3 regions of the Psychrobacillus sp. 05T411 genome follow, and region 1 is predicted to be linked to each of the others. Evidence: riboswitches for the same ligand, from Rfam matches in the RefSeq annotation. Region 1 holds a riboswitch; each other region holds the start of a gene.
What was found. Region 1 has a riboswitch for cobalamin ahead of AC1DFT_RS09370 (ribonucleoside-diphosphate reductase subunit alpha). Riboswitches for the same ligand answer to the same signal wherever they lie in the genome.

Region 1 (10,119 bases):
TCAGAAAGTCGCGATTTGCTTCATACAACGCAATGCCTTCCCCGATAGTACCTACTATATATCCGAGCGAAAGAATGACAGAACCTATAAATCCAACAGTCAAGCCAAAGTTGGGTGGTAATCCATCATTCGGTTCGTCAGGTCTCATATATGCTAACATCCTTTTCTTCTTCTTTTCATTAGCATATGACAAATACCCTTTATAGGTTATTTTTTCGGTGTAACAAGCTGATGTTCAAATGCATAAATAACAGCCTGTGTTCGGTCGCTTACTTCCAGTTTCGATAAAATATTGCTGACATGTGTTTTCGCTGTTTTTAATGCGATAAAGAGAGTGTCCGCAATGTCTTGATTTGTTTTTCCTTCCGCCATTAGCAGCAATACTTCCAGTTCCCGATCCGTTAAATCTTCATGTAGTGCATGTTCAGAGCCTTGGCGCATGCGCTTCATCATTTTGTTCGTTACTTCTGGCTCTAAAACGGCATCGCCACTAAGCGTTTTACGAATGGAGTCCGCTATATGCGATGCTTTGGATGTTTTTAGCAAATAACTGATTGCGCCGGCTTCAAGCGCGGGATATACTTTGTCGTCATCGATAAAGCTTGTGACGATCATTACTTTTGCTTCTGGCCACTTTCGCACGATTTCACGTGTCGCTTCTGCACCATTCATAATGGGCATAACCATATCCATTAAAATAATATCCGGTTTATGCTGGAGCGCCATTTCTACGGCTTCTTGCCCATTTACTGCTTCTGCGACAACATCCATATCAGGCTGCGCTTGTAAATAAGCAGATACGCCAATTCGAACCATTTCATGATCATCCGCTAATAATATTCGAATCATGTTCTATCTCCTTCACTTGTTTTGTTTCCCTTAGTATTTCTTGCTTCTCAATCGGTAATTTCACTTCCACAATCGTCCCTTGAGAAGGAACCGATACCACTTTACACGTAGCACCAATTTCTACGGCACGTTCTTTTACATTTTCCAAGCCATAGGATCCTGTTTTTGCGTCTGATAATTCAAATCCAACGCCATTATCTTGTACGCGGAAAATAGCTAGACCGTCACGTTCAACAAATAATATATCGACCTCTGTAGCTTTTGCATGTCGCAATGTGTTCGACAAAGTTTCTTGCGCAATGCGGAATAAATGGTCTTCTGCTCCCTTTGGCAGTACCACTTCTTCTAAACGGTAACGTATAGTAAAAAATACTTTCTGTTGAAGCTCGACTAAAAGCTCTTCCATTCCTTGCTTCAATGATTTATCATGCAAGGCAGCTGGACGAAGATGAAGAAGTAAGGCACGCATTTCGAGCTGAGCTTGTTGCACAATTTTTTCCGTTTGCATTAATGTTTTGGAAGCATTTCCGTGCTGCGATTCCTCTATTTCCACCATTGTGGAAAGGAGCATAGATGCTGCAAACAATTGCTGTGAAACCGAATCATGCAATTCTCGTGCTAGTCTTTGTCTTTCTTGGACGATTCGTTCTTGAATAAGCTTATCCTGTGCTTCTGCTTTTTCATTTGTAATTCGTTGTAATGTTTTTCGCTGCGTTAAAATGAGTTGCTCTAATTGGGTAGCTGTAACTTGTAGCCGTTTGGAATATACATACTTTTTTTTACTTGGTATATGATTTTCTGCTTCTAACAAAGGTCGTAAGCCTGTTTCAATCTTTTTTTCTTGATCTCTTACCTTTTGAAGTGTGTTCAATGAAAAACTAAAACTTATAAATGCTAAAATAACAATAATCCAAACTCCAAAAGGTACTTGAGCATACGTATTCTCTAGTAAAGACCACCACATAAGATCGTTTGGCCACCCCCAAACGGCATATAAAAGAAGCGCTGCGAGTGCCAATAAAATAATGAAAATCGAAAACCCTTGCCCTAGAAATATCTTCATTTTCGAATCACCTCGATATCCCCGATCCAAGTAGACACAGTGATTACTAACTCTGAAGCATATGTCACATCATCCAAATAACCATCCTTTAATACGATTGATTGGTTCCATAAGCGCTGAGCACCGCGTCCGAAAATATTCGCTTCTCCAATAATCGTTGCATAATGGAGTCGTACAGGAATTTCATATGGCACATAAATAACCACTTTTCCGAGGGTTTGGCGAATAGAAATAAAAGAAGTACCTTTTGGTAAAACAGTTTCCGTCACATCAATTACATGCTCCCCGTAAAAACCTTGTACATGGACATCCTGCCATTCATATGCTTGAAAAGGAGTCGTTTGGGAGGAAAATAACTTATTTTGAATAATACTATTTGGCGTCTCTTCATATACGTTACCAAATGGACGGACTACATTACGTATCGGTTCATTTTTCCAAAGCTTATAAAGGATGTACAACATAAGGGCCATCAGTAAAAGTCGTAAACTCCACATGGAGAATACAGCCATTAGAAGAAAAATAACACCAGTCCAAAACAAAAAACGACGTTGTTTACGAAGGCTAAAGTAGATCATCCCAATACCAAGAAGGGCTAATACAATACTACCGTTTCCAAAAACTGTAGCTTCAATGAACATAAGAAAAACAAAACAGATGAGAATAAAGGCAAGCTTGTTCGTTTGGTTTTCCTTCATACCGTTTCCCTCCTTTTTCACGAACAGTAAGATATAGACTTAAAAACGTTAAGTACATAGCTTATTGTTCGTCAAGATATAAAGAGAGGAGGAGATTGTTTCTCCTCCAATCATTATCTATAGTTTACACAATTTCTTGCTTAGTTTGTGCGTTTTTTTCTAACATTACTAAACGTTGTTCCATTGAAGTTACTTCATGTTCTTTTTCAATCTTTTGTCCTAGGCGCTCGATATAATGTTCCATCTCTTGGAATGTACCGAAGTTTTTTTCTTTTTGTTCCGGTTGTAGCACACGATCCATTTGGTGATGTGCACGTGTAACGTTTTCTTTGCCCATTAATTGTAGTTGACGAACTTTCATGTCTTTTATCTTGTGTTTCATCTCTTCGTATTTTCGTTCTAAACCAAAAAGTTCTTCTGTTGTTTGTAAAATACTATTTTTTAGTACAGCAGTTCTTTCGCTATAAGCATCTACTTCTGCTTGTGCAAACGCAACTAAGTCTTCTTCGCCGCTTGCAGTTGCAAGTTCTACTTGAGCGTTACGTTTTTCTACCATTTGAGTAGTTTCTTCCAGTTCTTTTTCAAGCTGATGTTTTAATTGACCTTGACGTTCTAACCATTTACCAGTTTGCTCTGTTTGTTTTTCTGCCTCGCGAATGTATTGGTTTAGCATGGCGATTGGGTTTTTTTCTTCTTTTTTGTCGAATAGTTTGTGTAAATCTGCCTCTACTGAATATTTTAATCGATTCCATAATGATGTCATGTTTGTTTCCTCCTTATTTTGAAAGTTCGTTCCATTGTTTTTCGAAATTGACAAATGGATCATCTGATTTTACAGCTGATTTGGAAAAGCTTACAGATTCGTTGTTCCATTTTTTAACTACGTACCAGACACCTACGATTGCCAAAATTCCGAAGAAACCAGGTATGTTCACTACTGCAGAGATTAATCCTAGAATACCAACGCTTGCCCAAAAGATTTTTAAAAAAGTAGATTCACTTTTTAGATAGAAGTGCATCCCCGCAAATACGATTAACGCTGATACTCCTAATCCTAATAGGGAACCTAGGTTAGCAAGAGCTACGATTCCGGCAGTAATACCAAGTACTAATAAACCAAATTTTTTCATGTGAGTGTTCCTCCTCTCGTTTGTAGTTATAGCTTACCAATTCCACGAACTTCTCCAAACGGGCTTAGAATTGATTTTCGTATCGGTCTAGAGGCTTAGTCTTAGTAGGGTAGAATCTGCTATACTAATGAAAAATACATAAAATGGGGAGCTGAAAATGAAGAAAGTAGGCGCTATTGTTCTAGCTATTGCTGTGTATACCGCTATTGTGTTTTATTTTGGTTGGTGTGTTTTCACGTGGTTGGACGTATTCCTGCCAGTGAATAAGGTGATTTTCACCATCGTATGGACACTCATTGGTTACGCCTTATTTATCGCAAGAATCGACCACCGATTACGGTTATTTCATATAGTAGGCTCCTACTGGATGATTATTATGCAATACGGAATAATTCTTTTTCCAATAGCAACTATTTGCACGTGGATTTTCCCCTCACAATTAATAGTTATTGGTACAATCGTTTGTTTGTTGTTTATCATCAGTGTTGCCGTCGGTTCGTACAATGCCTATACGCCGGTCGTTCGTGAGTTATCGATTACATTGCCGAGAAAAGATGCGATGTTAGACAAATTAAAAGTAGTAGTTGCTTCTGATTTCCATCTTGGTTTATTATCCAATAAGGCGCATTTACAACGTTTTGTGAAAAAATCGAATGAACAGCAACCAGATGTCGTATTATTAGTAGGGGACTTGGTGGACGATGATCCGATTTGGTTTGTGAAAAAAGGGATGTCCGAAGTGATGAAACAACTCACTTCTACGTATGGTAATTACGGGGTACTTGGAAATCACGAGTACTACGGCAAGAAAATCCCGCTATTAGTGGAAGAAATGGAAGCTTCTAATGTAAAAATGTTATTAGATGAAACAATTATAGTAGCGGATTCGTTCTATTTAACTGGTAGGGAAGATTTGACGAATAAAGAGAGAAAGCAGCTTTCAGAGCTAGTTCCGCTTAAAAGCAACCTTCCTTGGTTTGTGATGGATCATACGCCTTCTAATTTATTCATTCCAGAAAAAGAAGGAGTGGATTTTCATGTGTCTGGACATACACATCGTGGACAGATGTGGCCAAACCATCTTTTCACACGAAAACTATTTGAACTCGATTATGGGTATAAGCAAAAAGGAAGTTTGCATGCAGTCGTATCTTCGGGTTTTGGTTTTTGGGGACCACCAATTCGTTTAGGGAGTCAATCAGAATTTTGGGTAGTAAACATTAAGTTAGAGGACGTGGGAGTATAATGGAAGCATGGATTGCAGACTGGATGAACCAGTTTGGATACCTGGGTGTATTTTTATTAATATTAATAGAAAATATTTTCCCACCAATACCTTCAGAAGTAATTTTAACGCTCGGAGGATATATGACGACAACAACATTGATGACCAAGTTTGGTATTATTGTTGCGTCTACTGCTGGTTCGGTAATTGGAGCAGCAATTTTATATTGGATCGGTACACTGTTAGATGTAGAGCGTTTAGAGAAAATAGTGAAGAAGTATGGGAAGTTTTTACGACTGACGATTAAAGATATTCATAAGGCAGATGCCTGGTTCGACAAATACGGTGTATGGGCGGTGTTTTTCGGAAGATTAGTTCCGCTTGTTAGAAGTTTAATATCTATTCCAGCCGGTATGTCGAATATGAAGTTTAGCCTGTTTTTATTGTTCACCACGCTTGGTACACTTATTTGGAATACGGTATTAGTTTCAGTTGGAGCAGCAGTCGGTGAGAATTGGGATCAAATCGTAGGGTATATGGATACTTACTCTAATATCGTGTATGTTATTTTAGCAATTGTAGGTATTGCATTTCTTGTTTGGTATTTTAAAAAACGTGACTAAGGAGATCTTATGGAATTTCTAGAATTATTAAGAGCATTAATATTAGGTTTTGTTGAGGGTATGACAGAATTTGCACCAGTTTCATCTACAGGTCATATGATTATTGTGGATGATATGTGGCTGAACACAAAAGACTTTTTAGGAGATTATTCTGCGAATACTTTTAAGATTGTCGTACAATTGGGTTCCATTTTAGCAGTAGTCGTGGTTATGTGGAAACGATTATTTAGTTTGGTAGGATTGTATAAAATAGATAGTGAGCAATCGAGTAAACAGTTCAATTTATTGCATGTAATTGTTGGAATGCTGCCTGCAGTTATTTTAGGATTCGCGCTTAAAGATTTTATTGATGATAATTTATTTGGTGTAAAAACAGTTATATTTAGCCTTATAGCTGGATCTATTTTAATGATTATTGCAGATAAGTTGGGACCGAAAAAGCCGAAAATCGTTAGTTTGGACCAAATTACATATGCACAAGCATTTAAAGTGGGCTTGGTACAATGTCTATCCTTATGGCCAGGTTTCTCGCGTTCAGGTGCAACGATTTCTGGTGGGGTATTGTTCGGGATGAGCCATAAAACAGCAGCAGATTTTACATTCATCATGGCCGTGCCAATTATGGCTGGAGCAAGTTTAGTATCTGTTATGAAAAACTGGGAACATATCAATATGGATGATATGGGATTTTATGTAGTAGGTTTTATTAGTGCGTTTGTATTTGCGCTAATATCGATTAAGTTTTTCTTAAAATTGATTTCGCACATTAAATTAATGCCATTCGCAATTTACCGTTTAATATTAGCGGCAGTTCTGGCAATTATTGTATTTACGTAATGAAAAGTGATGGACATTTTAAGGATGTCCATCTTTTTATTTGATCAAATAATTGTTAAAATGATTCTTTGGATGCAATTAATTCTTTCCTCTGTACAAGCATAAACACAATATGTTAGGCTATATAAAGAATATAAACACAATATGTAGTATGTGAACGATAATTAGGTACCATTATGGTTTAAAAGGGAATTCGATGAAATACCGAAGCTGTCCCCGCAACTGTAAGTGTAGACGACTGTTGAATTAACCACTGCGAGCAATCGTGGGAAGGACAGCAGGAGGATGAAACACGAGCCAGTAGACCTGCCTTTTTATCGTACGAAGCAACACTTTCTTCGGGGGTTGAGAGGTGGAGGCGAAGGACTCTTCTTACTCATTTCCATGGAATAGTCTTATTGTTTCCTACTTTTACATTTTGAGCGATGACTCAGCCGAAGATGGCTAGATGCATCGCTTTTTTATTTGTATTAAAAACAAGGAGGAATTTACATGACAACAATTACAAACACAACAAAACAAGAATTATTGCACCAACTAATAAAAGAATTTGGGGAAACAAACATTGCTCCATTAGTAAAAGTACATGAAAAATGGATAGTAAAACATCCGGAAGGAACAACATCCGAATGGTCCAAATCGATGTCGCTAGAAGCATTAAGCTTTTTAGACGAGCAAGAAACATACTGGACATTTGTCGCAGCCCTCATTCATTTAGCTGACATATATGAAAAGGTAGCACAAATAAGAAGCACTTCAGCAGACCGAGTATACAAAAAGTTTGCAAGCAATGTACAACTGCTTGTCACTAAAGGGCTTTATGATAAACGCATTACAGATGCTTATTCAGTCGAAGAACTACAACAATTAGCTGAAATAATCGTGCCAGAACGTGATTATTTATTCACTTATATCGGATTAAAAACATTGCTAGATCGCTATGTTGCCAAAGACTTTGATAATTCTATCGTGGAGCTTCCGCAAGAACGTTGGATGATGATTGCGATGACATTAATGAAAGATGAGAAAGAAGATCGCCTCGCAAAAATAAAAGAATCTTACTGGGCAATGAGCAATTTATATATGACGGTTGCAACACCAACCCTTTCCAATGCAGGAAAGCCTCATGGACAGCTTTCTAGTTGCTTTATCGACACGGTAGACGACAGTTTGCAAGGAATATATGACAGCAACACAGACGTTGCAACCCTTTCCAAATTCGGTGGCGGAATTGGTGTATATATGGGGAAAGTACGAAGCCGCGGTTCATCAATAAGAGGATTTGTCGGAGCATCCAGTGGTGTACTTCCTTGGATTAAACAATTAAATAACACAGCAGTAAGTGTAGATCAGCTTGGTCAGCGTCAAGGTGCGGTAGCTGTTTATCTAGATGTTTGGCATAAAGATATTTTCACATTTTTAGATTTACGTTTAAACAACGGAGATGACCGTCTTCGTGCGCACGATATTTTCACAGGTGTTTGCTTGCCGGATTTATTCATGGAAAAGGTAGATGCACGCGAGGAATGGCATTTATTTGACCCACATGAAGTTCGTCAGTTAAAAGGTTATTCATTAGAAGACTTTTATGATGAAAAACGTGGAGAAGGTTCATTTCGACAAAAGTACGAAGAATGTGTGAATGATAGTCGCTTGTCTCGTGAAACAGTACCAGCAATCGACTTGATGAAACGCATTATGCGCTCTCAACTCGAAACGGGTGTACCTTTTATGTTTTATCGTGATGAAGTGAATCGTAGCAATCCGAACAAGCATGCAGGTATGGTATACAGCAGTAATTTATGTACGGAAATTTTCCAAAACCAAAGTGCTACTACGTTTGAATCGATTCAATTAGAAGATGATGTTATCGTCACTCGCCGTAAATCAGGAGATTTCGTTGTATGTAATTTATCCTCTATTAATCTTGGACGAGCTGTTCCAGCGGATGTTTTGGAGCGGTTAATCAACATTCAAGTGCGCATGCTCGACAATGTAATCGACTTGAATATGATTCCGGTTCCACAAGCGGAGCGCACAAATGCGAGATATCGTGGAATTGGTCTTGGAACATTTGGATGGCATCACTTATTGGCTTTAAATAGTATTCGCTGGGAATCGGACGAGGCAGTGGAGTTCGCGGATAAGTTATATGAAAAAGTTGCTTTCTTAACGATTCAGGCATCTAGCGAACTTGCCAAAGAAAAAGGGGCATATCCTTTATTTGATGGATCGGATTGGCAAACGGGAGTTTACTTTGAAAAACGCGGGTACGAAAGCGAAGAGTGGAATGAACTGCGCCAAGATATAGCTGCAAATGGAATCCGTAACGGCTATTTAATGGCGGTTGCACCGAACTCATCGACGTCTATTCTAGCTGGAAGCACGGCCAGCATTGATCCGATTTTCCAAAAGTTTTACTCTGAAGAGAAGAAAGATTATAAAATTCCGGTAACAGTGCCGGATTTGAATTCGGAAACAACATGGTTTTATAAATCAGCTTATTTCATCGATCAGCATTGGACATTAAAACAAAATGCCGCACGCCAACGTCATATCGACCAAGGTGTTTCATTAAATTTATACGTGCAAAACACAATTAAAGCAAAAGAACTACTAGATTTACACTTAGATGCTTGGAACAGCGGTCTTAAAACAACCTATTATGTGCGCTCGACTTCTGTTGAATTAGTCGATTGCGACTCTTGTTCAAGCTAATGAACGCAATCGTTTGCTATTTGAGCTATAGCGGAAACACAGAGGAAGTAGCGGAATTAATAAAGGACCAGCTTGTAACAAGTGGATATGATGTGGATATGTATATGATAGGTTTCGGCACTGTGCCGGACCTATCCACATACAATCAGCTGTTTTTTGGTACATTCACATGGGATAAGGGCAGCACACCAGAAGAAATGAAAGATTTTGTCCGTGAAGTTGGCTATAAACCGGACAATGTATATGTATTTGGTTCTGGGGATACCCAATTTGGTGGAGATGATTTATTTTGCGGAGCTGTTGATAAGTTGAGGATATTTTATAACAGTACATACGAAGGATTAAAAATAGAGCAATCTCCAAGAGGCAGCCAAGAAAAGATAGTAACTAAATGGATAGAAGGAGTTTTAGAACATGGAAAAAGCAAAAACATTAGACCCTAGAAATCCTAATAAATCGACAGGAATTTTTAACGGCAAATCGAGCGGGATATTAAATTGGAACGATATCGCTTATCCACACTGGTATAAAATATATAAACGATTACTCGGAAATTACTGGCAAGCAGACGAAGTGAATATGTCGAGCGATGTAAAACAATTCCCAAATTTAACGAAGTCAGAGCAAGATGCCTATTTAAAGGTTATCGGGTTACTGGCAACCCTTGATGCTCCACAAACGAGAACAGCATTATTACTATCCTTATATGCAACAGATCCTTCCGTTCAATCTATTATGGCTGTAATCGCACAACAAGAAGCGGTGCATAACGAAAGTTACTCTTACGTTTTATCATCTGTTGTATCATTAGATCAGCAAAATAAGTCATTTGAGTTTGGAAGAACAGATGCTATTTTGTTGAAGCGAAATGAAAATATTATTAAATATTACAATGAATTTGTGGAAAACCCTACAACCGAAAATATAGTCAAAACATTAACATACACAACCTTATTAGAAGGCTTATTTTTCTATT
Region 2 (10,119 bases), on a different contig from region 1:
TATACTAGCTATTTTATTTGGAATTATATTGGCAAATATAACTCATGGGTCATATAGTATGATAGGAAATATTATTTCACGTGTCTACGGAGTAGTTTTTATCGTATTAGGTGTTGTACTTCTAAATAATAGGAAAAATAAAAAAGGAAAAATATATGTTAGACCGATGGGGATAGCGATTGCTATGAGTATCTATGGCATTGTATTGATACTAAAGCAGTTATTAACATCAAGTGGCGGTGTGATAGGTTTTGGGATATTTTTTTTAATGGTCGGTTTGATTTTGATGTTGGTTGATTATTTGGAGGAGTAATACATAAAAATGACAAAAGCACCGATGCATATAACGTATATGTGCATCGATGCTTTTTCTCTTTAACGAAGGATGACTTCGTGTTCGCCTTCACTATCGGTGATGACAAACACTAATGAATTCTCACGTTCTGAAACTGGCAGTGGTACTTGTGCATATAAATGAATCGTTTATTCTTGTAAAGAATCAATACTAGCTCCACCAAACTTTGTTCCGTCCAGTGATTCGGTAGTTGCGAGGAAATCGAATTCATGTTTGTTATCATAAATCGCTTTAAACTTCACCGGTGCAAGTTGGTGCCCATAGTTGAATGATTCCAATGTGTGATTACTAATTTTCCCTGTTAAATGAAGATAGATTTCACTCTCTTTATTATAGTCAGCTATTTTTGGAGCTTTCAAGTACATGTGGGGATAGTTGGTAAAAATGGTACTTTAGAAATCTTCATTAAAAATGGTGCTAAATACCGTAATTTTACATAAATGAAGAGTGAAACGGGAAGTAGGAACTGGTTTGGTTATGTATAACCAGTTATTGGATATGATGAAAAAGCAGATTAGTATACATTTCAGATAAGTGACGGTAATCTGTATAGAGAATGTACATAATTTTTATTACAAAAAGGAGAGAAATCAATGCAAACAATTACTGGAAAAACTGCCCTTATTACAGGAGCAGGTCGTGGTATAGGAAAAGCTACAGCGATCGCATTTGCAAAAGAAGGTATTCATGTTGGACTATTAGCACGTACAATTGAAAATTTGGAGCAAGTTGCAGCCGAGTTAAAAGAATATGGAGTGAAAGTTTCTATAGCAACTGCGGACGTTGCAAATATGGAATCTGTAGATCAAGCGGTAGCTAAAATTAGAGAAGAACTCGGTTCTATTGATATTTTAGTAAATAATGCGGGTATAGGTAAATTCGGCAATTTCCTTGAACTAGATCCAGAAGAATGGGCAAAAATTATTCAAGTAAATGTCATGGGGACTTATTACGTAACTCGAGCAGTATTACCTGAAATGATTGAGAGAAAAACAGGGGATATCATTAATATTTCTTCTACTGCCGGACAAAAAGGAGCACCTGTAACAAGTGCTTATAGTGCATCAAAAGCTGCGGTTATCGCCTTAAGCGAATCGTTAATGCTAGAAGTAAGAAAGCATAATATTCGTGTCGTTACGTTAACGCCAAGCACGGTAGCTACTGATATGGCAATTGAACTAAATTTAACAGATGGCAATCCGGAAACAGTAATGCAACCGGAAGACATCGCAGACTTCATGGTTGCTCAGCTTAAAATGCATCCAAGAATCTTGCTTAAATCGGCTGGATTGTGGTCGACAAATCCATAAATGTAAAAAAGGAAAAATTCTTTTTTGAAAAATAGTATTGTAAATTTTTAGATAATGAAGTAGAGTTGTAAGCAACAATAAAATTCAATAGTTTTTCTTATCTAGAGAGGTTTAGGGACTGGCCCGATGACACCTCAGCAACCGCCTGTTATGGCATGGTGCTAATTCCAGCAAGTCGATTAAATGACTTGGTAGATGAGGAAAAGACTTATTCATACGAAGAGTCTGCTCCTTTAATAATTATTAGGAGCAGACTCTTTTTTGTATTTAAAATCAGAATAGATAGCATGTTAACGATACATTGGTACCATTATGGTTTAAAAGGGAATTCGGTGAAATACCGAAGCTGTCCCCGCAACTGTAAGTGTGGACGACTGTTGAAACAGCCACTGCGAGCAATCGTGGGAAGGCCAGCAGAAGGGTGAAGCACGAGCCAGTATACCTGCCTTTATATCGTATGAAGCAACACTTTCTTCGGGGGTTGAGAGGTGGGGGCGAAGGACTCTTTTCATCGTATCGGTGGATTAGTCCTATTGTTTCCTACTTTTAACTTTGAGCGATAGCTCAGCCGAAGATGGCTGGGACATCGCTTTTTTTTATTGAAATATGTAGAGAAAACGGAAAGGGGGTGGTTTGGAAAGAGACAATCACAGATTTATATATTCAAAAAAATATAAACTTAAAAGGGGATAATATGCATGGTAAACGTACAAAGTTCGAATATTGGATACCCAAGAATTGGTGAAAAACGTGAATGGAAAAGAGCATTAGAAGGCTTTTGGAATGGTAATATTTCAGAAGAAAAGCTGTTAGCAACAACGGGCGCAATACGCCTAGAGAGTTTGCGTAAACAGAAGGAATTGGGAGTAGATCTTATTCCGGTAGGAGACTTTTCACTATATGATCATGTGCTAGATACGTCTGTTATGTTTGGTGTTGTTCCAAAGCGTTTTGAATACAAGGGTGGAAAAGTGTCTTTGGAAACTTATTTTGCAATTGCCCGTGGAAATAAAGATGCAGTAGCATCGGAAATGACGAAATGGTTCAATACAAATTATCATTATATCGTACCGGAACTCGAAGGTGTAACACCGGAATTAGTAGAAAATCGTCCACTTACTTTTTATAAAGAAGCAAAAGAGAAGCTGGGTATCAACGGTAAACCTGTTATTTTAGGACCAGTTACATATATTAAACTGGCGAGGACTGAGAATTTCATTTCTTTATTACAACAGTTCACACCACTGTATATTCAAGTGTTGAAGGGACTTGAGGAGGCGGGAGCACAGTGGGTTCAAGTGGACGAGCCTATTTTGACTAGTAAACTGTCTAGCGAAGAGTTTGAGCAAGTGAAACAAGTTTATGCTGCAATTCAGGAGGCAGTTCCAAAACTCAACATCATCCTGCAAACGTATTTTGAAAAAGTTGCTAATTATGAAGCGGTTGCCGCATTGCCAGTGAAAGGATTAGGGCTCGACTTTGTTCATGGTGATTCACTTGAACTACTACAGAAATATGGATTTCCTAAAGACAAAGTTCTCTTTGCAGGTGTCATTGACGGACGAAATGTATGGCGTGCAGATTTAGATAAAAAAGTGGCACTTCTAAACGAAATTCAAACATCTGTTGAAAAAGATCGACTTATTGTTCAACCTTCCGCATCTCTTTTACACGTACCGGTTAGTACGAAACTGGAAGAACGATTGGAACAGGTTATAAAAGGAGGGCTGGCATTCGCTGATGAAAAGCTTACGGAAATTGTTCTGCTGAGTAAAGGAGTACATGAAGGAGCAGTGGCAATTGAGGCGGGACTTGAAGACAGTAGAAATGCCCTGTCCGTCTTAAATAACTCCAAGTATAGACAAAATGCAAAAGTGAAGGGAAATATCGAAAAGCTAACAGAAAAAGATGTGAATCGTACATTGCCATTTGCAGAACGTATTAAAAAGCAGCAACAACGATTCAATTTACCACTTCTCCCTACAACGACAATTGGGAGTCTGCCACAAACACCGGAAGTAAGACAAACTAGATCGAAATGGCGTAAAAGGGAAATAACGGATCAAGCATATGAACAATTTATTCAGGAACAGATTGAAAAATGGATCAAAATTCAAGAAGACATTGGCATTGATGTTTTAGTTCACGGTGAATTTGAAAGAACAGATATGGTGGAATACTTCGGTGAAAAATTCGATGGTTTTGCGGTATCACAGTTTGGCTGGGTTCAGTCATACGGTTCGCGTTGTGTTAAACCTCCACTTATTTTGGGGGATGTTGCGTTTAGTGCGCCGATTACAGTGAAAGAAAGTGTTTATGCACAATCTTTAACGACGAAGCCAGTAAAAGGCATGTTGACAGGACCTGTAACGATTTTGAACTGGTCATTTGTACGTGACGATATCCCTCGTTTTGAAGTGTTGAACCAAATTGCATACGCACTTCGTCAGGAAATCGAGGAGCTTGAAAAGAATGGCATCGGAATGATTCAAGTAGATGAACCTGCGATACGAGAAGGATTGCCGCTAGATCCTGAGAAAAGCGACGAGTACTTAAATGCAGCTGTTTATGCATTTAAACTGGCAACTTCATCAGTTAAAAATGATACGCAAATTCATACGCATATGTGTTATTCGGAATTCAGCGGTATCATCGGTTCTATTAGTGCCCTAGATGCAGATGTAATATCGATTGAAACATCAAGAAGTCACGGGGAAATCATTTCGGCATTTGAAAAAAACACCTATGATAAAGAAATTGGTTTAGGCGTCTACGACATTCATAGCCCACGTGTTCCGAGTAAAGAGGAGATGAAACAAAATATTAATCGAGCACTTCAAACAATCAAGCCAACACAATTTTGGATTAACCCAGACTGTGGTTTGAAAACAAGAAAAGAAAAAGAAACAATCGAAGGTTTGAAAGTGATGGTGGAGGCTGCGAAAGAAGTAAGAGAAAGCCAGTTGGCTGCTATTCAAAAGTAATAGTGAATAGTTGACTAAAAGATATTTCAAAATAAGCGCAATCTCATTCGAATGGTGAATGGCATTGCGCTTATTTTTTATTCCATTACAAAACTAGTGATAAGAATACTAATTGTATTAATTTCAGAAACAATTGAAATTTTGTTCATTGTATGAGCAAACGCTTACATATTAGAATCTTTCGATTATAATACATTTAGAACAAAATTTTATGTAGTGAACAAAGTTTCGTGGAGGGGGAAACATGTACTCAAAAGTAGAAATGATTAAAGTTGCAAAGCTCTATTACGAAATGAAATTAACTCAAAAAGAGATAGCTGAAAAGCTCAATTACTCAAGGGCGACCATTAGTAGAATAATAGATGCAGCATTTAAGGCCGGTATTATAAAGGTGGAAATAAATTATACACTTAGTTCTGTTCAAAAATTAGAAAGTAAGATTAAAGAAAAATATAACTTGAAAAAGGTATTTGTATTGCCTGTGTATTTACATGAAAGAGAACTTGTTTTGAATGATGTCGGAAAAGCTGTTGCAGCTTATCTATATGAAATTTGCGAAGACGATTCCATCTTGGGATTATCTTGGGGAACTAGTTTAAGTCATGTTGTTCCTTATTTAAAGAAAAAAGTATTACCTAATATGAAAATTGTCCAATTAAATGGCGGGGTTGCAAAAAGTTCATATTCTACTGGATCAGGAGCACTGCTTGAAAAACTATCGCAAGCTTTTTGTGCGGAGCATTATCACTTACCTGTCCCATCTATTGTAGATTCTTCCATAATTGCTGAAGCCATCATGACAGATTCTAATATAGAACAGGCACTGACACTCGGGAAGAAAAGTAATATTGCCTTATTTGGAATAGGAAATGTTTCATACGATTCGGTTCTCTATAAAGGTGGATATTTTAAAGGAGATACATACGAAGAGTTGATTGAAAAAAATGCAGTTGGGGATATTTGTTCTAGGTATTTTTCTATTACTGGTGAGCTCGTTGATCGAAGCTTAAACGAGCGAACGATAGGGCTTGAGTTAGAAGAATTACGAAGTAAAGAGTATTCAATTGCGCTTGCAGCTGGGAAAGAGAAGGCAACTAGTGTGATAGGTGCCTTAAATGGAGGATATGTTAATACCCTTTTCATAGATGAAGAATTAGCTAAAGAGATATGTATAAAGGAGATGTATTTAGATGATGAAAGCAGTCAAATTATATGAACCTGGAAATTTACAAGTAGAGGAAATAGAAATACCAACGATTTCAGCAACTGAAGTATTGATCAAAGTGAAAGCAGTGGGTATTTGTGGTTCTGATATTCCTAGGGCATTAGTTAAAGGTGCTTATTACAAAGGCTTAACGCTTGGTCATGAATTTGCGGGAGAAATTATTGAATGTGGTTCAGAAGCGACAGAATGGAAAGTAGGAGATCGCGTAACAATTGCACCATTAGTACCTTGTGGTGAATGTGTATATTGTAAGCAAGGGAAATATGGATTGTGTGATTCCTATAATTATTACGGCTCAAGAACTGACGGAGCTATGGCTAACTACATTAAAGTAGGTAAAGAGAATATCTTGAAACTAGATGACACAATTTCTTATGATGCAGGCGCAATGGTCGATCCAGCAGCAAATGCCGTTCATGGTCTTTGGAGAGGCGATTTGAAAAAAGGTGACACGGTGGTTGTTATTGGACTTGGTGCAATTGGAATGTTTGCAGTTCAATTTGCCCGTGAAATGGGAGCAAAAGAAGTGATTGCTATAGACATCTTTGATGAAAAACTAGAAATAGCAAAAGTTTTAGGTGCAGACCATGTCGTTAACTCAATGAAAGAGAACATAATGGAAGCATTAGCAGATGTAAGTATAGATGTAGTACTAGATACTTCAGGTTCACCTATTGCTCAGGATCAAGCAGTGTCTATCACAGGAAAAATGGGACGAGTAGTATTCCTTGGTATTTCTAACCAGTCACTTAATCTATCAGCTAAATCCGTAGATAGACTTATGCGCTATGAAATTGCGCTTAAGGGTTCTTGGAATTCCTTCTCTGATCCATTTCCAGGAAAAGAATGGACGTATGCAATTGAATGTATGGCACAAGGGAAAATTAAAACAGAGGAAATTGTTTCTCACCGTTTTGATTTAGAAGAAACACCACAAGTATTTGAAAAACTAAAAAACAAAGAATTAGCTTTCAATAAAATTTTAATCTATCCGGGCGAATAAAATGATGAAAGATTATGTACTAGGTATCGATTTAGGAACTCAATCTTTGAAGGTCGGTGTTTATACTACTGAAGGAGAGCAGCTTTATAATGCAAGTGCTGCTTATCCAACGCATAACGGTAGTAACGGTCATTCGGAGCAAGATGCGAATGACTGGTGGATTGCTTTACAAACAGCTATGCAGTCTGTTATCAAAGCAGTAAATCGTAAACGGATTAAAGGAATTGCACTTTGCGCAACCTCATCAACTGTTTTATTAACAGATGAAAATTTACAACCAATCGATTTAGCCCAATGTTGGATGGATCAGCGGTCAACAGACGAGGAAGATGAAATCAATGAAAATTTACATGTTCAGGTAAAAGAGCGATTACGCTATTCTGGAGGAAAAACCTCCATTGAGTGGATGCTGACAAAGTCATTGTGGTTAAAAAAGAATTATGATCTAACTGGTAAAAGGATTGTAGAGCAAATAGATTGGATGAACTATCAATTAACTGGTGAATTAGTAGGCTCACAATGCAACGCTACCTGTAAATGGGGGTATGTTGAACGACTTGGTGGATTTTCCGAAGAGTTTTTACACGGTATAGATCTTGAAGGTATTACAAGGCATTGGCCCTCTAAGATTATACATGTTGGTGACTTGGTAGGTACTGTTACGCAGGAGGCCGCTGACTTCTTATCGTTAGAGGCTGGAATACCGGTATTTCAAGGGGGCATAGATGCCCATATAGGGATGATTGGCGCAGGAGCACTTAAACCAGGAAATCTTAATATGACCACTGGAACTAGTTTTGTACATTTAATGCACCATGAAGAACCAATATTTAATGATTCTTTGTGGGGACCATATGATTCACCGCTCGTACAGGATATGTGGTTGTTAGAAGGAGGTCAACTCTCCTGTGGTTCTATCATCTCATGGTTTCTAAAGGAATTTTATGAGCATCAACCTAACAAGTTGGAAGTATACAAGGAACTAGAGAGAGAGATTCAACATATTGAACCAGGAAGTGACGGACTTCTAATGCTGGATAGTTGGAAGGGAAATCGAACTCCTTACAAAACGCCATATGCAACGGGTGCTTTTATAGGGCTGACACTTTCTCATAATAAATATCATATATATAGAGCAATCTTGGAAGCGGTTGCATTTGGTACAAGAAATGTTATACGCACATTTAACGAATCTACAATACCTGTTAAACGAATTATTGCGGGTGGCGGTGGTACACAAAATGAGTCGTGGATGCAGATTATTAGTGATGTGACGGGAGTGCCAATTTCGATTCCAAAAGACATCGAAACAGGGTCTAAGGGAGCAGCTATCATTGCCTCATTTGGTCTGGGGAAATATTCATGTTTAGTAGAGGCATCGTCATCTATGGTCGAGATGAAAAAAACGTATACACCTAATACTGAGATGAAAGAAAAATACGATTTACTTTTTGAAAGCTATCTTGAATTAAATCAATTATTATTTCCAGTCATGGAGAAGTTGAAGAAAGGAGGCAGAACAAAGTGAGTAACATACTTGAAATGAAAGATGTATCTAAATCATTTCCGGGCGTAAAGGCTCTTCAAAACGTAAATTTTTCACTGGAAAAAGGAGAAGTACATTGTTTAATAGGGGCAAATGGGGCTGGGAAATCTACATTGATGAAAATATTAGCAGGCGTGTACACAAAAGATGAAGGAGAAATATTGCTTGAAGGAAAAAATGTAAGTATTAAAACACCTGCTGACAGTATGGCATTAGGTATTTCTACTATACATCAAGAACTTTCATTAATAGAAGAATTGAGTCTAGCAGAAAACATTTTTCTTGGAGATTATTTAAAACCGGGTGGTGGTTTTATTAATTGGAGAAAGATTAACGAACAATCTAAAAAGATTTTCTCTCTATTGGGGATATCTGCCTCACCAAATCTGCAAACTTCCGAAGCAAGTATGGGACTAAAACAAATGACTGAAATTGCAAAGGCAATTAAGTCTGAATGTAAAATAATTGTGATGGATGAGCCTTCAACTGCTCTCTCTAGCGATGAAGTATTGAAACTATTTGATGTAATTGAATTACTCAAGAACCAAGGATATACGATAGTTTATATTTCTCATAAGCTAGATGAGCTATATGCTGTTGGAGATCGAGTAACTGTATTAAGAAATGGAAAATGGATTATTACAGATAGTTTGAAGAATATTAAACAACCGGAATTAATCTATCATATTACGGGCCGTTCTATTGAAAAAGAAGAAAAGGTGCATGTAACCTCGACCAAAGAAGAATTTTTACGAGTAGAAGGATTCACAAATAAAAAAATTAAGGACGTATCTTTTACTGTCGGAAAAGGGGAAATTCTTGGCCTATATGGTTTAGTTGGCTCGGGAAGAACAGAACTACTAAGAGCGATTTACGGAGCAGATGCTATTCAATCAGGCAAGCTATATATGAATGGAGAAAAGAAATCGATACCCTCTCCGAGTTTTGCGGTAGATTTAGGAATCGGATTAGTTCCAGAGAATAGAAAAACAGAAGGGGCTAACTTAGAACTATCAATATTAGAAAATGCAATGTTACCATCCCTTCATTCCTTTTCTAAAGGAAGCTTTGTGAACCAAAAGGATATGAAGATGGCAATGCAGGATACTATTCAGAGGTTAAATATCAAGGCAAGTAGTATACATGTCCCAATGGGAAACTTAAGTGGAGGAAATCAACAAAAAGTGATTATTGCCAAATGGCTAATTCATAATTCTAAACTTCTTTTATTTGATGAACCGACTCAAGGAATTGATATAGGTGCAAAAGATGAGATTTATAACATTATGAAGGAAATCTCTGGTCAAGGCTCAAGCATTATTATGGCAACTTCTGAAATTGAAGAATTGATTACGGTTTGCGATCGAGTGTTGATTATGTTTGAAGGTAAGGTAATTAAAGAATTTACACGCCCGGCAGAAAATAAAAATGATATTATGAACTTCGCCGTGTCAGGCTAAGGGCAAGGGGGATGTATTATGACTATAAAAGTTGAAGAATTGCATGAGACGGAAAAGAAACTACCATCTTTTAAATATATATTAAAGAAATATAATCTATTTTTTATCTTTTTAGTGTTTATTTTTATTGGTAGTTTATTATCAAATCAATTTCTCTCTACACAAAATATTCTAAATCTACTTCAACAATCGTCTTTTGTGGGAATTGTTAGTATTGGGATGACTTTTGTTATTTT
Region 3 (10,119 bases), on a different contig from region 1:
ATTTCCTGTTCATCCAACTTGTCCGTATCTCTTCCGACAATCCACGACAGCTTTTGTCTAGCAGTAGGTAAATCATTTGCCATTAACGGTTTATACACATCCATTGCCGCTTCCTTTAAACTTTTTTGCGCAAGCCCCGAGGCTATTAAAAGACTTTCCACTATAATCCCAACCCACATATGGATGGAATATGCACTTACTAAAAGTGCAATCGTGACGGAGAAAGTGAGCCCTACAACTATGAAAAGGAGTAGAAACCCTTTCGCTTTGCGAGCACTTCCTTTATTCAACCAAGTTGTCAGCTTAGAAATGAGCGTTCCAATAAAACGAACCGGATGTGGCCAGTTTGGCGGGTCACCGATTATTCGGTCCAAGATGAGCCCTATCGCTATAGCAATTATATGTGGACCCATTATTAGTCCCAGCCTTTTGCTTTTTTATAAATTTGGATTGCTTCGACTGTGCATTCGTACACACCAAGTCCGATTTTTTTCCCGATTTCCGTAATTGGACCTGCATATGGAATATGTTTTCCTTGTTGCGTTGCTGCAATTAATACACTATCCGTTGATGTGCCAGTTGCGATTGTACCGGTACGAGGATCCTTAACTTGCTCATATGCTAGCGCTTTGGTTTTTGCTTCCGTTGCGGTAATAACTGCTTGAATAAAGGCTTCTTCCGCCAGTTCACCATTCACAATAATCCATGTATTAATCGTGCCGATTGCCGGGAATGCCTCTACTTCATGAGCTTTGGACACATCTACTGCATTTCCAACACCCGCTGTCACCATAATGACGACGGAACCAAAATCAGCTTCATACTCTTTGATGATCGCATCTTTTGTATAAACGGCTGTCATCATTCCAACCGTTTCCGTTTCGGAATAGCCGCGACTTGCAAGGTATTGCTGCATTTCTGTTTGTGCGTTGTCGATATTATAGCGGGCATCTACTCTTCTATTTACAAACGTTCTGTACCAGCCAGACCCCGCATTTATTACTGCGGATGACCATGTTTTTAATTGATTTTCCGCTTGGAATACAACTAACTCATCCGTTACTTGAAAGTTTTCTATTGTAATAAGCCGCTCGTCACGCTTCTCTTTTACATCCGGAAGTATTGTAATTTGTGGCTTTGGACGCTCTGGATGCGGATTTGTGCTTATGCGCGCTTTATATACGGTTTCGATTTGTTCTTTCATTACGACTTCATGCGGTGCACCGATCATGTTTACTTGGCCTTGATCCATTAGTAAGAGCCTATCACAGTAAAGTGATGCGAGATTTATATCGTGAAATATACTGATGATCGTTATGCCGTTTTCATTTGCTTGCCTTTTAATCGTGTCGAGTAATTGTTTCTGATGTGCGATATCTAAGTGGTTGGTCGGTTCGTCGAGAAGCAGTATTGGTGCTGCCTGTGCGAGTGCTTGGGCTACAAATACACGCTGTTGCTCCCCGCCCGACAGGAGATCCAGCATTTGATGCTCGTATCTTTCTATTCCCATTTGTTTCATTGCCAATACTACAGCCGCTTCATCTTCGTCCGACCACGATGAAAATAAGCCACTTTGGTGTGGATACCGACCGAGTGCAATGGTATCTCTTACCGTATGGGAAAAGGCATGACTATGTAGTTGTGGGAGAACTGCCATTTTTTTCGCTAGCTCTTTCGATGAATAGGCTGTTAATGATTTTCCATCAATGAGCACATCTCCAGATTCTTTAGGCAGGATGCCACTAATCACTTTCAACAAAGTGGATTTTCCACTACCATTTGGTCCAAGAATTCCAAGCATTTGGCCTTTTTCAACTTGAAAGGAGACATTTTTGACGATTAGTCGGCGATCATATCCACCAGAAATGTTTTCCACTTTTAACATATTAAATGCCTCCTTTTTTTCGTTGTCTAAAGAAAATAAATGCAAAAACAGGAGCCCCGATAAATGCTGTAATAACCCCAATCGGTAGTTCCGTCGGCGCAATAATCGTACGAGATACTAAATCACAGATGATTAATAAGGCCGCCCCGTTAATAAAGCTAAGCGGCAATACATGGCGATTGTCCGAGCCAAATAAAAGCCTGGTCATATGCGGAACGACAAGTCCTACAAACCCGATTGTCCCCGAAACTGCAACCGCTGTACCAGTAAGCATAGAGCCGCCGATTAAAATCATCATTTTTCGTTTCTTAACATTGACACCTAAATGCTGTGCTCGTTCTTCTCCAAATAGCATGGCATTTAGCTCTCTTCTGTTTAACCATAGTAACAGCGTACCAATAAGCACAAAAGGGAACGCCATTTGTACGAAACTCCAACCGCGCATCGACACACTGCCGAGAAGCCAGCTAATAATTTGACGCAGCTCTTCCCCAGTGAGTGCAATCATTAGGGAAATAACAGAGCCTAAAAAAGAGCTAAAAATAATTCCGGTTAAAATAATTGTTTCCATTTTCATGGCACGATCGACTAGTTTTGCAAAAGTAATGACCAGAAACATGGTCACTAAAGCACCAATCATACTGAAAACTGGCAAGGTGAATATTCCTAAAAATGGTACCGAAATACCGAAAAAGAGCGTAGTCACGGCGCCTACTGAGGCACCGGACGACACTCCTAACGTATAAGGATCGGCAAGCGGATTTTTTAACAACCCTTGAAACGCAGCACCTGCGATGGCTAGTGATGCACCAACTAACCCTGCAAGCACAACACGTGGCATGCGAATTTTCCAAACGATATTGGACGCAATTGCATCTGCTCCCGTATCCCATAATGTGCTGATCGGTACCTTTACGGATCCGACCGATACACCAAGCCAAATTGCAATTAGTAAGGCAGCAATTGACAAGATGTAGCCGATCAAGGCTTTACTCACTAAATACCTCAGGGTATATTGCCTTCGCTATTTCTTCTAATCCTTCTGCAAGACGAGGGCCTGTTCGACTCGTTAAGTTTTCATCCACTTGTACAACTGCATCATTTTGCACAGCAGTAATAGTGTCGAAACCATCACGTGCTTTTACGCTCTCTACAATCCCATCTACATAGCTATACATGATAATGATTACGTCTGGGTTACGGCTAACGATTTCTTCCGGCGAGATCATAAACCAATTCTCTTGATCTGCAGCAATATTTTCTGCATTCACCATATCTAAAATTTCTTGCATGAAGGTACCTTTACCAGGTGTATAAATCTCCGGTACATCTGAAGTTTCGACAAATACTGTTTTCTTCGTTTCTACTTTTGCTACTTTTTCTTTCACATCTTCTACTTTTGCTTTCATATCTTCTACAATTGCTTGTGCTTCTTCTAATTTACCTGTAGCACGACCAATTTGTTCGATCGTTGTATACGTTTGATTGAAGTCACCTGCATTTTTCACAACGAATACTTTTACCCCAGCATCGCGGATTTGTTGCAAACCAGCTTCGCCCATTCCTAACATAGAATCGTGTGCAAATACGATGTCTGGATTCATCGATACGATTTTCTCCACGTTGAATTCCTGTCCACCAATTTTCTCTTTTTCAAGCGCTTCTGCTGGATAGTTATCATAGTCATTTACACCAACGATTTCTTCATTTAACCCAAGTGCAAATAAAATTTCTGTATTACTTGGAATCATGGAAACGATTGTTTTTGGAGCTTCTTCTAAGGTTATTTCATTGCCAACCGCATCTGTCATTGTTATCGGGAATGCCGCTTCTTCTACCTCAGCTTGTTGTTCTTGTTGCGCATTATCCTTAGTTTCGACAGGTGTTTCTTCTGTTTGTCCGCATCCGACTAAGAGTAATACTGCTAAAGCGGATGTCATCCATAATTGCCATAATTTCTTCATGTTCTTTTCCCCCATTTTCTGTTTAAATCCATTAAGCCTCGGCGTAATTGCGTCCAGATTTTGAATCGAGCAAACTCGATTCAAAATCTGGACATCCGCCGGAGGCTTTATCTTCATTCACTGAATGAAGATAAAAAAAACTCTCGTCCAATGAACGAGAGATAGAATAGGTATAAATCTGCTAGGTTACCATTTGCCAAGCTGACTTACACGAAACCTATCCTCGTAGGTGTTAATGTGTATATCCATAAAGGCAGGTTTTCTGACTCATGATAGCGGACTATCACACACAGTGGCGGGACCGTGCTGGATTTGAACCAGCTTCCCTTTTAACTTGCTAGTTTCATAGCAAGCACCTTTATGTTCAAAATATTTTGTATGCATCGACTTTATTATACATGAAATCACATGGTTGTCGACAGGGATTTTTGGGGTACAAAATAAGGAGAAAAGTGTGGTTTTACAACTAAACGATACTCCCATCAAAAAACACTTCGACCGAGTATGAAATAGATACATTGTCGATAGTTTTTTTGGTGAATGGGGTGTTTGTCAAATTGTCCCCAGCTTCTCTTTTTCGGTAATCATGTGGCGGATTTTTGTCCGTCGCCCTCCTAAAATGTTCAGAGACATAGAGATTTAGATTTGGATAATGAGTGAAATAATCCTTTCCTACTCATAAGGGGCATCCGAAGATACAATTTCGTATGCTTTTCGCTTCTCTATGTGACGAATGCTATCTACTTTTCTCGAGTTTCACTGGATAAAATGAGATACAAAAGAAAGGTGATACCATACTGCAAGTCACTTTTAGAAAATCGGACATATGGATTCTTGCCGTCTTCATTAATCCTAAGCAAAAAACCATATTATCTCTTAAGAAAATCTCAAGAGCTCAATGAGCAACCCAGATCCTTTTTTTGCTATAAACATTTAATTCACTGTAACACTTTCACTAATACTTTCATTTCTCTCTTTCTTCAAAAACATCTTATAGATTGGTGCCAATGCTTCTGAAGTAAGATTAATATCATTTTCATGTGCATATTTCACTGCATAACCCAAAGCAATCGTCATCGCACCAGCAACACTTGCTCCCGCAACCATGCCTGCCCCAGGTACTAACTTTACAATCTGACGAAAAATCGTTTTTCCTACGTTTCCGGTAATAGTTGCGATAATTAATTCTTTCGCATTGTCTTTTGAAATCGGTTTACCATATAGCGTTGATAAGCGTAGCATAAGCCCAATTTGCAGAGCTGTTAGCGGAACAAAATCTGCACCTGGAATTGGTACTGCTCCAATTGCTGCCGCAGAGCCACCCGCTGCCAAAATCCATTTATTCGCAACGGAAGATTTATCTGCTATATTCGCCGCCATCAATATATCCTTTTTTTTAACCTCTAATAATTTCAATACTTCATTTTGCAACAGACCAATATTTTCTCCTGTCCGCGATGAAATCGGCGTAACTGGATATTCATTATCCGTATGATTCTGAACATACTTAACTAGACTAGCAATATCATCAGCTGCATCAATCTTATTCAAAACAAGAATGATGTCTTTGTTAATTTTACTAATCTTATTCAATGAAGCTAATTCGGTTTCAGATAGTACTGTACCCGCTGCATTTAAGAAAAAAAGTACCAAATCTGCCTTTTTATAAAACTTCATCGTTTCTTCCGAATGCTCACTTTGAATATCGTCCAATCCCGGCGTATCGACGAATACAATTTTATCCTTATAGATGTACTTCTTAATTTCCTGCGTTTCACCCGGTTTCGCTCCAACTTGGGCAACTTCCGCCCCCATCAACCGATTGATTGTAGACGACTTCCCTGCGTTAACGTCGCCAATCATCGCAATAAGAACCTCTCGCTGCAATTGCTCATTAATTTCTTCCGTTTCCTCATCAAAAATGCGGTCAAACTCCTCATCAGAAAAAGTGTGATTATGCTTCATTTTTATGCTACCTCCCTATTATAAATATCATGTTTTTGTTAGATTGATATTGTGATTGTTAGTGTATCATCATTTTTTAATACCACTTTGCTTTACTATTTCTGATGCAGACTGTCCTGTTAAACATGCATTTAGTGCTCCCATTTTAAATTCCATCAACTCTGCTACACTTTATTATCTGTTAATTATAGCAGAAGTATTATATTTCACTAGTTTCGCATAATTAATTACCAAGAATTCACCCTGTTTTTATTAGTGAAGAGTATCAGGTTCCGACACAATTAGTCACTTATCCTAGTTAGAATTCAATGAAAAGTTAGTACCATAATTTAAAAAAGTGCTAACATGCAATTGTACATAATATGGAGATAGTAAAGAGCGGTCGAAATAATATTCTTAAACCGACCTATATATAATTGGTATTTTCCCTTTCATTTACCAAATTCAACCTGAGCAAGGTTTATTTGAGAACATTGGTCAGATGTCATCACATGATTACCCAGAAGAAAAAAACGTTGGAAGTGAGGAATCATCTCTATAGTCTGTCTGATTCTCACACAAGTACCCTATTCCGCCCATCAAAAAACACTCCGACCAAGGTCGAAGTGTTCCATTTTACATTTTTTCCGGAGCGGCAACTCCGATTAATCGAAGTGCGTTGGCAATTGTTTGACGAGCAGATGTTACTAATGCTAGACGAGCACCTGTTAGAGCGACGTTGTCTGAATCGAGTACTTTATCTGCATTATAGAAACTGTGGAATGTTGCTGCTAGCTCTTGGATATAAGTAGCTACACGGTGTGGCGCACGAAGTTTTGCAGCGTCTGCTACTACTTGTGGGAAGTCACCGATTTTTTTCAATAAATCTAATTCTTTTTCGCTTTGCAATAATTCCAGTGAATCTGTTGATGCTTTTAGCTCTTGTGTTTCAGCAGAGCGTAAAATCGAGCAAATACGTGCATGCGCATATTGTGCATAATACACTGGGTTTTCATTTGACTGAGAAACGGCTAAGTCCAAGTCGAAGTCCATATGGGAATCGCCTGAACGCATACCGAAGAAATAACGAACTGCGTCTAGTCCTACTTCTTCTACTAGCTCACGCATCGTAACTGCTTTACCAGTACGTTTACTCATTTTCATTTTTTCGCCGTCTTTATACAGTTGCACCATTTGAATAACAGATACTTCTAGTTTTTCACGCTCGTATCCAAGTGCTTCAATTGCAGCTTTCATACGTGGGATATAACCGTGGTGGTCTGCTCCCCAAATATTGATTAGTTGGTCGAAACCACGTACTAATTTATCTTCATGGTAAGCGATGTCTGGTAATAAATAGGTGAAAGAGCCGTCACCTTTAATCAACACACGGTCTTTGTCATCTCCAAAAGTTGTAGAGCGGAACCAAGTTGCTCCTTCTTCTTCGAAAATATGACCATTCGCTTTTAATTTATCTAGTGCTACTTCGATTTTTCCGTCTTCGTATAAAGAAGTTTCAGAGAACCAATTATCAAAGCCTACACGGAAGTCCGCTAAGTCTTTTTGTAATTTCGCAAGTTCTACTTTTAAACCATGTGAACGGAATGCTTTATAGCGTTCTTCGTCAGACATTTGAACAAATTTATCGCCATGCTCTTTTACTAGATCCGCTGCGATATCGATAATATCTTGTCCACGGTATCCGTCTTCCGGCATTTCTTTTTCTAAGCCTAATGCTTCAAAATAGCGAACCTCAATAGACACCGCTAAGTTGTGGATTTGATTACCAGCATCATTAATATAATATTCACGAGAAACATCGTATCCTGCAAAATCCAGAACATTACTTAGTGAATCTCCTACAGATGCACCTCGAGCATGCCCTAAATGCAAGTCACCAGTTGGGTTGGCAGATACAAACTCGACTTGAACCTTTTCGCCAGCTCCTGATTTTGTGCGACCATAATCTGTTGTTTCCGCAAGTACTGCTTTAATTACTTCTTGTAAATAATCTTTACGGACCGTAATATTCATAAATCCTGGACCAGCAATATCGATTTTGTCCATCATCGTACCGGACATGTCTAAGTTTTCCACAATAGCATCCGCAATTTGACGTGGATTTTTTTTCGCTAGCTTTGTTAATTGCATCGCGATATTCGTTGCGTAATCTCCATTTGCTTTATCTTTCGGTGTTTCTAAATGGATTGCTGGAATTTGGTCTTCCGCTACTAATTCCGCTTTTACAATCGCTTGTTGCAAAGCAGTTTTAATCGATTGTTGTACTTTTTCTACTGCGTTCATTTAATTCGCCTCCGTGTATATTAGTTCTAACGTATATGTACCTGCAATTTCTTCATTTATTAAGAGTTCATATTCTACTCGAAATTGTCCATCTTCAAAATGTAGTTGTTTCGTATTTGTTGTAATCATCATAGTGCCGTAGCCTGAATCATAGCTTCCTGTTTGAAGCTCTCCTAATACGAATGGCAGTCTCATTTTCACTCCACCGCTACGGAGAATTAAAGCAGAATCACCATTTAGTTTCGCCGTAGTTTTGACTGTTTTTTCATTTTGCATTTCTTCGTAAACTAAATAAGGTTGGTCCCCTTTTATCGTTAGCTCGCCTTTTGTTTGTATGTCGAAAGTTTCCGCTGCAGTATCAGGATGTTTAATCGTTGATAACAAGCGGACATTTACTGACTTTTTTATTGGTTGAGACATTGCTTTCATCCTAACGCATTTTTAATATAACCTTTTTATTATAAAGCTAAAAGTACAATAATGACAACTAAACATAAGCGAAACACGAAAAAACGTGATGCCCAAAAAAGGACAACACGTTTCCAAATTATTTTACCCAACCTAAAATCATTTCACGTACTAACTTCGAGGCAGTGTTTGCAGTTTGCTCCGATGAATCATATATCGGCGCAACTTCTACAAGATCAAAACCAACTACGTTCACACCTGAGTTTGCAATAGCATGGATAGAAGCAAGTAACTCGCGGCTTGTAATTCCACCGCAATCTACTGTGCCCGTGCCCGGTGCATGTGCAGGGTCTAGTACGTCTATGTCAATCGTGACATAAACCGGACGACCTTCAAGCGTTGGTAATACTTCTTTTAATGGCTCTAATACTTCAAATTTCGAAATATGCATGCCATTTTCTTTTGCCCAATCAAACTCTTCTTTCATACCAGAACGGATTCCAAATGAATAAACGTTCTCCGGACCGATATATTCGGCAATTTTACGAATTGGTGTCGAGTGAGAAAGTGGTTCTCCCTCATATTCCTCGCGTAAATCCGTATGCGCATCCATATGAATAATCGCCAAGTCTTTATGGTTGTCCGCCACTGTTTTCATAACCGGCCATGATACTAAATGCTCGCCACCCATACCGACTGGAATTTTCCCATCTTGCATTAACTGGCGAATAAAACCTGCGATTAGATCTAAACTTTTTGATGCATTACCAAAAGGAAGCGGAATGTCTCCTGCATCAAAATAATTTACATCATCTAGTTCACGGTCTAAGTATGGACTATACTCCTCTAGACCAATAGAAACTTCACGAATACGTTGCGGGCCAAATCGTGAACCTGGACGGTAGCTTACTGTCCAGTCCATTGGCATTCCGTAAATAACCGCTTGCGCTTCATCGTAATTTTGCTTGCTCTTAATAAATACATTTCCTGAATAAGCTTCGTCAAATCGCATCGGCTTACTCTCCTGCTAAGTCTTTCACAAATTTCGGCAATACGAATGCTGCTTTGTGAAGCTCTTTTGTGTAATATTTTGTGTCGATTTCATGGAACTGCTCGTCCGGAACTTGAAGTGGATCGTATTTTTTCGAACCAATTGTAAAGCACCATAATCCACTTGGGTACGTAGGAATATTGGCTAAGTACATATTTGTAATTGGGAAAATTTCTTTTACGTCCTTTTGTACTTGGCGGATTAAGTCCGCTTTGAACCATGGGTTGTCCGACTGTGCAACGAATAATCCGTCTTCTTTTAATGCTTTTGAAATTCCAGCATAGAAACCTTTTGTAAATAGGTTTACTGCAGGACCTACTGGCTCAGTAGAATCTACCATGATTACATCGTATTCGTTTTCCGATTCTGCAATATGCATGAAGCCGTCGCCTACTTGAACGTCTACACGTGGATTTTCTAATTCACATGCAATTTCCGGTAAATATTTCTTCGAATACTCAATAACTTTTCCATCTATATCAACAAGCGTTGCTTTTTTTACTTTTGGATGCTTCATAATTTCACGAATTACGCCGCCGTCTCCTCCACCAACAACTAATACG

Region 2: it holds a riboswitch for cobalamin, as region 1 does, so the genes downstream of both, metE (5-methyltetrahydropteroyltriglutamate--homocysteine S-methyltransferase) here and AC1DFT_RS09370 (ribonucleoside-diphosphate reductase subunit alpha) in region 1, are expected to answer to the same signal.
Region 3: it holds a riboswitch for cobalamin, as region 1 does, so the genes downstream of both, AC1DFT_RS08290 (ABC transporter substrate-binding protein) here and AC1DFT_RS09370 (ribonucleoside-diphosphate reductase subunit alpha) in region 1, are expected to answer to the same signal.

The regions. Positions count from the first base shown of each region.
Region 1 covers NZ_JBFTLO010000009.1:20,470-30,588, reverse strand. The annotation lists gene AC1DFT_RS09415 (hypothetical protein) at 1-148, opposite strand, end outside; gene AC1DFT_RS09410 (response regulator) at 208-849, opposite strand; gene AC1DFT_RS09405 (sensor histidine kinase) at 824-1,912, opposite strand; gene liaF (cell wall-active antibiotics response protein LiaF) at 1,909-2,610, opposite strand; gene AC1DFT_RS09395 (PspA/IM30 family protein) at 2,735-3,373, opposite strand; gene AC1DFT_RS09390 (lmo0954 family membrane protein) at 3,387-3,740, opposite strand; gene AC1DFT_RS09385 (metallophosphoesterase) at 3,898-4,986, shown strand; gene AC1DFT_RS09380 (DedA family protein) at 4,986-5,588, shown strand; gene AC1DFT_RS09375 (undecaprenyl-diphosphate phosphatase) at 5,598-6,425, shown strand; cobalamin riboswitch at 6,575-6,753, shown strand; gene AC1DFT_RS09370 (ribonucleoside-diphosphate reductase subunit alpha) at 6,918-9,143, shown strand; gene AC1DFT_RS09365 (flavodoxin) at 9,143-9,586, shown strand; gene AC1DFT_RS09360 (ribonucleotide-diphosphate reductase subunit beta) at 9,558-10,119, shown strand, end outside.
Region 2 covers NZ_JBFTLO010000004.1:46,815-56,933, reverse strand. The annotation lists gene AC1DFT_RS04465 (hypothetical protein) at 1-313, shown strand, start outside; gene AC1DFT_RS04460 (hypothetical protein) at 484-720, opposite strand; gene AC1DFT_RS04455 (3-ketoacyl-ACP reductase) at 949-1,665, shown strand; SAM riboswitch class I at 1,760-1,867, shown strand; cobalamin riboswitch at 1,951-2,129, shown strand; gene metE (5-methyltetrahydropteroyltriglutamate--homocysteine S-methyltransferase) at 2,364-4,649, shown strand; gene AC1DFT_RS04445 (sugar-binding transcriptional regulator) at 4,894-5,865, shown strand; gene AC1DFT_RS04440 (galactitol-1-phosphate 5-dehydrogenase) at 5,840-6,877, shown strand; gene AC1DFT_RS04435 (FGGY-family carbohydrate kinase) at 6,879-8,405, shown strand; gene AC1DFT_RS04430 (sugar ABC transporter ATP-binding protein) at 8,402-9,883, shown strand; gene AC1DFT_RS04425 (ABC transporter permease) at 9,902-10,119, shown strand, end outside.
Region 3 covers NZ_JBFTLO010000008.1:85,375-95,493, reverse strand. The annotation lists gene cbiB (adenosylcobinamide-phosphate synthase CbiB) at 1-413, opposite strand, end outside; gene AC1DFT_RS08300 (adenosylcobinamide amidohydrolase) at 416-1,885, opposite strand; gene AC1DFT_RS08295 (FecCD family ABC transporter permease) at 1,887-2,870, opposite strand; gene AC1DFT_RS08290 (ABC transporter substrate-binding protein) at 2,875-3,849, opposite strand; cobalamin riboswitch at 4,085-4,224, opposite strand; gene AC1DFT_RS08285 (Era-like GTP-binding protein) at 4,783-5,814, opposite strand; gene argS (arginine--tRNA ligase) at 6,430-8,097, opposite strand; gene AC1DFT_RS08275 (YwiB family protein) at 8,098-8,517, opposite strand; gene speB (agmatinase) at 8,645-9,517, opposite strand; gene speE (spermidine synthase) at 9,522-10,119, opposite strand, start outside.